One region of the Pseudomonas sp. NFX71 genome, then DNA from elsewhere that is predicted to be linked to it. Evidence: riboswitches for the same ligand, from Rfam matches in the RefSeq annotation. Region 1 holds a riboswitch; the other holds the start of a gene.
What was found. A riboswitch is a leader RNA that binds a small molecule or an ion and turns the genes downstream of it on or off. The one in region 1 is predicted to bind cobalamin.
Positions count from the first base shown of each region.

Region 2: linked by a shared signal. The riboswitch ahead of cobO (cob(I)yrinic acid a,c-diamide adenosyltransferase) and the one ahead of cobW (cobalamin biosynthesis protein CobW) in region 1 are both predicted to bind cobalamin.

Region 1 is NZ_CP182230.1:4,847,533-4,852,142, forward strand. Features, by position in the region: gene nfuA (Fe-S biogenesis protein NfuA) at 1-112, shown strand, start outside; gene cobM (precorrin-4 C(11)-methyltransferase) at 314-1,060, opposite strand; gene ACM1ZW_RS22705 (cobalamin biosynthesis protein) at 1,144-1,557, opposite strand; gene ACM1ZW_RS22710 (CbtA family protein) at 1,554-2,258, opposite strand; gene ACM1ZW_RS22715 (CbtB domain-containing protein) at 2,270-2,473, opposite strand; cobalamin riboswitch at 2,593-2,821, opposite strand; cobalamin riboswitch at 2,949-3,162, shown strand; gene cobW (cobalamin biosynthesis protein CobW) at 3,264-4,325, shown strand; gene cobN (cobaltochelatase subunit CobN) at 4,329-4,610, shown strand, end outside.
Region 2 is NZ_CP182230.1:3,785,678-3,790,287, forward strand. Features, by position in the region: gene ACM1ZW_RS17530 (PQQ-dependent sugar dehydrogenase) at 1-675, opposite strand, end outside; gene ACM1ZW_RS17535 (hypothetical protein) at 744-1,328, opposite strand; cobalamin riboswitch at 1,483-1,718, shown strand; gene cobO (cob(I)yrinic acid a,c-diamide adenosyltransferase) at 1,798-2,409, shown strand; gene ACM1ZW_RS17545 (cobyrinate a,c-diamide synthase) at 2,406-3,806, shown strand; gene bluB (5,6-dimethylbenzimidazole synthase) at 3,803-4,453, shown strand; gene cbiB (adenosylcobinamide-phosphate synthase CbiB) at 4,450-4,610, shown strand, end outside.

The DNA of each region.
Region 1 (4,610 bases):
AGACGTCACCCTTCGCGAAGGCATCGAGCGCACCTTGCTCGAGCGCGTTCCCGAGCTCAAGGGTGTGCGTGACGTGACCGACCATACGCAGAAAGAAAACGCCTACTACTAAGGTGTTCGCTGCAAACATAAAAAACGGCGCCCCGTGAGCGCCGTTTTTTATGGGTGATCGGTTACCTGTGGCGAGGGGATTTATCCCCGTTCGGTGGCGAAGCCGCCGCCAAACCAGCTTGCGGGGTGTGTCTGAAAGGATGATGGGGTCGCTTCGCGTCCCAACGGGGATAAATCCCCTCGCCACAGGGTTTGGTTTGGCTCAAGGTCTATAGAGATGTGCATGTCCGGCCCGGTAAAGCGATGACTCACTGAAGTGATCGCTACCCAACACCCGGCCCACCAGAATCAGCGCTGTACGCCGAAACCCCTTCGCCTCAACCTTCCCGGCAATGTCCGCAATCGTCCCCACCACCCAGTCCTGGTCCGGCCAGGTCGCCCGGTGAATTACCGCAATCGGACAGTCCGCGCCGTAATGCGGCAGCAATTCAACCAGGATTTTCTCCAGATGATTGACCCCAAGATGGATCGCCATGGTCGCCCCATGTTGCGCCAGACTGCCGAGCTCTTCACCCGCGGGCATCGCCGTCTTGTCGGCGTAGCGAGTCAGAATCACGCTCTGTGACACGTCCGGCAACGTTAGCTCCGCACCCAAAAGCGCTGCACAGGCCGCCGTGGCCGTGACACCAGGAATGATTTCAAACGGAATATCGAGCTCACGCAGGTAGCGAATCTGTTCGCCGATCGCGCCATAAAGGCTTGGGTCGCCAGAATGCACACGCGCCACATCCTGGCCATTGGCATGGGCAGTCTTGATCAGTTCGATGATCTGTTCCAGATGCAGTTCGGCGCTGTTGACCACCTGTTCGGCATTATGGCCTTCCAGTACGGCGGCAGGCACCAGGGAGCCGGCGTAGATGATCACCGGGCAACTGCGGATCAGCCTCTGGCCTTTGACGGTGATCAGTTCCGGGTCGCCGGGACCTGCGCCAATGAAGTAGACGGTCATCGTCGTTTCCTGTCAGAAAAAGGGCCTGGGCAAGGCTTCAGATGAAGATTGCTCATGATCGAAGGCGGGGATTATCGAGGATTTTACGCGGCGCACGCCAATGCCAGGGTGGCCTGGGCGTATTTCTGTCGCGAGATCAGCAGTTTTGCCGGTGCCTGAGCCAGTTGTTCAGCGAGGGCGAGGGCGGCGCTTTCGGCTACGCCATAGCAGCCAGTGCGCTCAAAAGCGATGTCCGAGCGGTGGCTGAGTTGTGGTTGATAACCGGCCAGTTGCTCACTGCTGAAATACATCAAGGGCAGCGCGAGTTGTGCGGCGAGCTCGATCAGGCCAGGTTCGTCGCGCTTCAGGTCGATGCTGGCCAGGGCCTTGATCTGGTGAAGTCCGATTTGATGCGCCTGTAACGCCTGATCGAGTAACGCCCGCAGCGTGCTGACAGGGCAGCCGCGCTGGCAGCCCAGGCCGACCACTAAAGTCGGCGCTGTGCTGGTCTGCGTCATGCGTGGTATTGGCCATCGCTTTTGCGGCGGAACAACCAGGCACTGATCAGGCCCAGGGCCAGCCAGAACGCCACGTTGGTCAGCTGCGAAGCGATTTTGAACTGGGCTTCCAGGGCTTCCGGCGCGAGCATCGAGTGCACTTCCGGTTGCGGGGCGCCAATGACGTGGGGAACGGCGAGAATCGCCACGCCCAGTACCTTCATCAGCCAGTGACGGCTGAACACGATCAGCGCGATGCCGACGGCGGTCGACGCTGCCGTGCCAATCCACCAGATTTGCCGTTGTGCCAGGTCCGCCGCGGCAGTGCCCGGCAGTTCCGGTGGCAGGCCGAGTGTCGGCGCCAGTACAAACGTCGCGTAACCGGCCAGGCCCCAGAGCAGGCCCTGGGAGGTTTTGGTCGGCGCACGCAAGGTGTAGAGGCCGGCGAGCATCAGGGCGAAACCTACGGCTACCACCAGGTTGCCGCCGGTCGTCGACAGCACGCGCTGCCAGCCGTCTTCCGGTTCCCAGGCTTCGGCATCGTGGGCGTGAGCGGCGGTGCCAGCGGCGTGCTCATGGACTTGAACAGCGGCCGGCTCGGATTGTTCGTAAGTCTCGGCCTGCAAAATCAGCGGTGCGACCCAGAAGCTTTGCAGCAGGGTCAGCAACAGGGCGGCCAGCAGCCCGGTGAAGCCTGCGGTTTGCGCGATACGCTTGATCATGTCGACAGGTCTCAATGGCACGGGAAGGCGGAGCTGTGACGGGTATCGTGCGCGGCATTGTGCACGGCTTCGATGTGCGAGAAACCGGCAAAATACACGAGGCACGCGCCAAGGATCGATGCGCATACGGCAGCGGTCAGGCGTTGGGTCAGGGTCGTGGTGGTGCTGGCGGTGCTCTTATCGGTGTTGCTGCCGGTGCTGCTGATGATCGACATGGCGCTTCCCTCTGGTCTGTCAGCGGGTGAATAGAGCGCATGGAAGACCCCTGCGAATCGGGCTCGCAGAGGTTCAAACAGCGCCCGCCCACCGCGGGTTTGTTATTCAGTGAACGTAATCGTCACTTTGTGTTGCGGGCCGGTCTCCGGGCTCGCGAGGGGCTTTGGCATCAGCCGAAACCTGCAAGCGTCACCTTCCCATGCCGAACTGCTGGCACAGTGGATCTGACGCTTCGCTCGCTTACCGTTGCGGGGGCAGCACCGGACTGACATGGCTTTGAGTAAAGCACATGATTCACCGGTTTCCCGTTTCACCCTGTGAAGGGCACCCGTAACAAGGCGTGTAGGAGAGCATGGGCGGGGGTTGGGCGTCAATTGGCAAGGGTTCTCAACTCGGGGGCAAGGGCAAGGAGTGTTACCTGTGGCGAGGGGATTGCAATCAACTGACGGACATTGACCCGCCCACGCACCATGCGTAGCCTTGCGCTTTCGAGGTTCTTCGGCGTTTGCCGAAGCTAAGAAGGGAACGCGGTCGATGCCGCGGCTGCCCCCGCAACTGTGAACGGTGATGTTCGCTGCCACGCCACTGCACGCTCCAGCCCTGGAGCCCGCGGGAAGGCGCAGCCAACGCCAGTCTAGCGACAGGCACACCGTCAGCCAGGAGACCTGCCTCGACACGAATTCTCACTACAACCGGGCGGGGTGATCCGGTGGCGAAATCTTCCGCGCGCCTGCCTGTGCAGCCGCGGTCGTCGTCCCGTATGCCCGCCACCTTGCCAAAGGGCATCCGATGAAAACACTGGCCAAACTCCCCGTCACCATCGTTACCGGCTTCCTCGGCTCGGGCAAAACCACTTTGCTGCGGCACATGCTCGACAACGCTCAGGGCCGCCGCATCGCGGTGATCGTCAACGAGTTCGGCGAACTGGGCATCGACGGCGAAATCCTCAAGCAATGCTCGATCGGTTGCACCGAAGAAGAAGCCAACGGCCGGGTCTATGAGCTGGCCAACGGCTGCCTGTGCTGCACCGTCCAGGAAGAATTCTTCCCGGTGATGCGCGAACTGGTCGCCCGTCGCGGCGACCTCGACCACATCCTGATCGAAACCTCCGGCCTGGCCCTGCCAAAGCCTTTGGTGCAAGCCTTCCAGTGGCCGGAAATCCGCAGCGCCTGCACGGTTGACGCGGTGATCACCGTCGTCGACAGCCCGGCCGTTGCCGCCGGCACGTTCGCGGCCTTCCCGGACCAGGTCGACGCCCAGCGTAAACTCGACCCGAACCTGGACCACGAATCGCCCCTGCACGAGTTGTTCGCCGACCAACTGGCCAGCGCCGACCTGGTGATTCTCAACAAGGCCGACCTGATCAGCCCCGAAGACCTGGCCCGCGTGCGCCTTGAAGTCGCCGAAGAACTGCCGCCCGCGGTGAAAGTCATCGAAGCCAGCAGCGGTCGCCTGCCACTGGACGTGCTGATCGGCCTCGGCGCCGGTTCCGAAGAGCACATCGACGGCCGTCACAGCCATCATGATCACCACCATGAAGGCGAAGATGATCACGATCACGACGCGTTCGACTCCATTTCCATCGAACTGCCACAAGCCGACGAAAGCCTGCTGATGGACGCGCTGACCCAACTGGTGGTCAAGCACGGCATCCTGCGGGTCAAGGGTTTCGCTGCCATCCCGAACAAACCGATGCGTCTGCTGATCCAGGGCGTGGGCACGCGTTTCGACAAGCACTTCGACCGTCAGTGGGGCGCCGACGAAGCGCGCACCACGCGTCTGGTGTTGATCGGTCAGGAGCTGGACGCCGGGCAACTCGAAGCGCAATTGCGCGCTGCGCTCAGCGTTTAACCCATGCACCTGCTCAGGACCCAGCCCGGCGGTTTCGTGTCGGACGACAACATTGCCGACCTTGGACAAACCCCCGCCGAGCTGGTGATCCTGTGCAGCGGCGATTCCAGCCTGGCGTTGCTCGCCGAAGCGGCGCAGCAGTTGCCGGACGATTACCCGAGTGTGCGTCTGGCCAACCCGATGCAGGTGCAGAACCACGCCTCGGTCGACTTGTATGTCGATGAAGTACTGCGCCATGCCAAGGTGATTCTGATTTCGTTGCACGGCGGCATTGCCTATTGGCGT
Region 2 (4,610 bases), 1.1 Mb from region 1:
GCTGTTGGAACCCACCGTGACGTACAGCTTGCTGCCGTCCTTGCTGGCAATGACGTTTTTGGTCCAGTGGTGATTCAGTGTGCCGCCCGGCAGATCAACCACTTTGATCGGCTGCGACTTGATGGCCGTGTCGCCATTCTCATAGTGGAAGCGCAGCAAGCGATCCGTGTCGGCGACATACAGGTCATTGCCAACCAAGGTCATGCCGAAGGGCGAATTGAGGTTTTCCAGAAACACCGTACGGGTTTCGGCGATGCCGTCATGGTCCTTGTCCCGTAACAGCGTAATGCGATTCGGGCTCGGTACACCGGCACCGGCGCGGCCCATGACTTTCTTCATGACCCAGCCTTTAACGCCTTTGCCATCGTCGGGTTTGGGCGGCGCGTTGGTTTCGGCGACGAGCACGTCACCGTTCGGCAGCACGTACAGCCAGCGCGGATGATCGAGATCTTCGGCGAACGCCGCCACCTGGGTGCCCGCTGCGGTGGTGGGTTTCGCACCGTCCGGCCAGCCGATTGCCGGGGCGATGTTCACCGTCGGGATCAGGGTTTTGTTCGGTTCTGGCAATTTGGGTGACGGGCCGGTGCCGTCGGAGACTTGCAGGCTGGAGGTTTCACCGCAGGCGGCGAGCCCTCCGGCCAGGGCGATGACGAGAACGAACGGGGGCTTGTGCATGCTGATCTTCCCTATAAATGCAGTGACCTGATCAATAGAGAAGCGCACACCCGCGATGGTTCAACCGGTCAGCCGCGGGCTTCCTTGAACAGCACGGCGATGCCAGGATGATAGTTGCCCGTTTCATTACGCAACTTGCGGTAGGCATAGGGGAAATACCAGGCGACGGCGCAGGAGTGTTCCTTTTGCAGATCGTCGACCATGTCCTGGAGTTCTTCCGGGGTGGCGCCATGCTGGGCTTTTTGCGGTGCAACGAACAGGCAACCGAGTTTCAGGTCACTGGCGTAGCTGATTCGCCTGGCGTCGCTGGTGATATCGGCCAGCGCCTGTGTCAGGTTCAGGTTGTTGACCCGTGGCCAACGCTGCGTGGCTTGAAGGTAGGCGCGTTCTTCGCTGGTGGCGATGAACAGGTCGGCGCGGGCGTTGCGTTCGCCTTCCTCGTTCTGTTTGCGGGTCGGTGTCTGTTGCAGCGTGACCATTTCCGCGGTCCATGCGGCGGCGGAGAGCAAGCCGAGGTTGGCTTTTTCGTCGTACCAGTAAGGCGTGTCGTTATCGCCGCGCACGGCGTTGTAACGGTCGATACAGTCAAACCAGCGCTCCAGCACCGGGCGCAGGAATTCCAGCTTCGGATTGCTGATGATCATGCCTTGCATGTGGCTCACCCTTGTTATTGTGTTGTCAGGTTGTGGCGCTTTGATATCACTGCTGAGAGTGTGGCACAAGATTGGCGTCAGTTAATTGATCAACGGCAGTTAATCGCCCGACGGCGTCCCGGCTTTAATTGACGCTCCACCCCCAACCCTCTAACCTTCGCGGCTTGTTTCAGGTGCTCTGTGGCCTTGGTCGACAGAGTGAAACAGGGAAGCCGGTGAGTGCATTCGTTCCATTCATGAACAATCACGATCCCGGCGCTGCCCCCGCAACGGTAAATGAGTGAAGACTGAGCATTGTTGCCACTGTGTCGATATCGGCATGGGAAGGCGCGCAGTCAGGCGGAGTGCCGCTCATGAGCCCGGAGACCGGCCTGATCCATCCAGCGGCATCACGGTGGGCGATGCCAGGCTTCTTGCCGTCTATTCTTGTGCCTGCCCGCCGTTATCCAGCCTCAACGGAGAGCTCCCCATGACTGATACTCCCGATCGTGACGAACGCCATCTGGCGCGCATGCTGCGCAAAAAAGCCGTGATCGATGAACGCATCGCCAACTCGCCGAATGAATGCGGCCTGCTGCTGGTGCTGACCGGCAACGGCAAAGGCAAAAGCAGCTCGGCGTTCGGCATGCTCGCCCGCTCCCTGGGCCATGGCATGCAATGCGGCGTGGTGCAGTTCATCAAGGGCCGCAACAGCACGGGCGAAGAACTGTTTTTCCGGCGCTTTCCCGAGCAGGTGCGTTTTCATGTGATGGGCGAGGGCTTTACCTGGGAAACCCAGGACCGCCAACGCGACATCGCCGCCGCCGAAGCCGCCTGGGCAGTGTCCCGTGAACTGCTTCAGGATCCGTCGATTGGCCTGGTGGTGCTGGATGAACTGAACATTGCCCTCAAGCACGGTTACCTCGATCTCGATCAGGTGCTCAGCGACTTGCAGGCGCGGCCTCCGATGCAGCACGTGGTGGTCACTGGTCGCGGCGCCAAGCCGGAAATGATCGAACTGGCCGACACCGTTACAGAAATGGGCGTCATCAAGCACGCCTTCCAGGCCGGCATCAAAGCGCAAAAAGGCGTCGAATTGTGAGTCAACCACGTCATTGCCCGGCGGTCTTGATTGCCGCGCCGGCTTCCGGTCAGGGCAAGACCACCGTCACCGCCGCGCTGGCCCGTTTGCATCGCAATCAGGGGCGCAAGGTGCGCGTGTTCAAATGCGGTCCGGACTTTCTCGACCCGATGATTCTCGAGCGCGCCAGCGGTGCGCCGGTCTACCAACTGGACATGTGGATGGTCGGCGAGCAGGAAAGTCGTCGACTGTTGTGGGAAGCCGCCGATGAAGCCGATCTGATCCTGATCGAAGGCGTCATGGGGCTGTTTGACGGCACGCCGTCCAGCGCTGACCTGGCGCGGCATTTCGGTGTGCCGGTGCTCGGGGTGATCGACGGGACGGCGATGGCGCAGACCTTTGGTGCGCTGGCGTTGGGGTTGGCGAAGTATCAGCCGGACCTGCCGTTCGCTGGCGTGCTGGCCAACCGGGTGGGCACCTTGCGCCATGCGCAGTTGCTTGAAGGCAGCCTGACTGAAGGCTTGCGCTGGTACGGCGCATTGTCCCGGGAGACCGGGATTGAATTGCCGAGTCGGCACCTCGGTCTGGTTCAGGCCAGCGAGTTGAACGATCTCGACCTGCGTCTCGATGCGGCGGCCGAATCACTGGCCAACAGCTGTGACGTTGCGCTGCCGCCACCTGTGGAGTTCGCCGCTCCAGAAGTGATCGCCGCCGAACCGTTGCTGGCCGGTGTACGGATTGCCGTGGCCCGTGATGAAGCCTTCGCTTTCACCTACGGCGCGAGCCTGGATTTGCTGCGAGCCATGGGTGCCGAATTGTCATTCTTCTCGCCGATCCGCGACACGCAATTGCCGGAGGCTGACAGTCTCTATCTGCCGGGCGGTTACCCGGAATTGCACCATGTCGCGCTGGCACAGAACACCTCCATGCTTGGCGCCATTCGCGCTCACCATGCGGCGGGCAAACCGTTGCTGGCCGAGTGTGGCGGCATGCTGTATCTGCTCGATTCGCTGACCGATGTCGAAGGTACTCGCGCAAAACTGGTGGGGTTGCTGGCCGGTGATGCGGTGATGCAGAAACGGCTGGCGGCGCTGGCGTTGCAGGCGGTGGAATTGCCCGAAGGTTCGCTGCGCGGCCACACCTATCATCATTCGTTGACCAGCACCGAACTTGAGCCGATTGCCCGTGGCCTCAGTCCTAACGGCGGGCGCGGAGCGGAGGCGGTTTATCGGCAGGGGCGGATGACGGCTTCCTATGTGCATTTCTATTTCCCGTCCAATCCGAACGCTGTAGCTGCGCTGTTTGCGCCTGACCGTGAAGCTGCCATCGCTGGCAGGCCAGCTCCCACAGTTGACCGTGTATTACCTGAAGAAACGCAGATCCCTGTGGGAGCTGGCCTGCCAGCGATGAGGCCATGACCGACAACGCATTCAGTGAAGCCGAGCGGGAAGCAGTGTATCGCGCGATAGCCGAACGCCGCGACATGCGCCACTTCAGCGGCGGCACCGTCGAACCTGAGTTGCTCCGGCGACTGCTCGAAGCCGCGCATCAGGCCCCAAGCGTCGGCCTGATGCAGCCTTGGCGATTCATCCGCATCAGCGATCGCACCCTGCGCGGCAAGATCCAAGTGCTGGTGGAAGAAGAACGCATCCGCACCGCCGAAGCCCTCGGCGAACGCACCGACGAATTCATGAAGCTGAAAGTCGAAGGCATCAACGACTGCGCGGAAGTGTTGGTCGCCGCGCTGATGGACGACCGCGAACGCCACATTTTCGGCCGCCGCACCTTGCCCGAAATGGACATGGCCTCGTTGTCCTGCGCGATCCAGAACCTGTGGCTAGCCTCCCGCGCCGAAGGACTGGGCATGGGCTGGGTCTCTTTATTCGAACCGCAAGCCCTGGCCGACCTGCTGGGTTTGCCCGCAGGGGCCAAACCTTTGGCGATTCTTTGCCTCGGGCCGGTCAAGGAATTCTATCCGGCGCCGATGCTGGTACTCGAAGGCTGGGCGCAGGCGCGTCCGCTAAGCGAATTGCTGTATGAGAATTATTGGGGAGTGAGTCAATGAGTGTGGCGTTGTTGAGTGTCGCCGCAGTGGCGCTGGATGCGCTGCTGGGTGAACCCAAACGCTGGCATCCGCTGGTGGCGTTCGGCCGTTTTGCCGACCGCATCGAACAACGTTTCAATGGTGAAGGACGCGGCTGGCGCAGCCACGGCGTTACCGC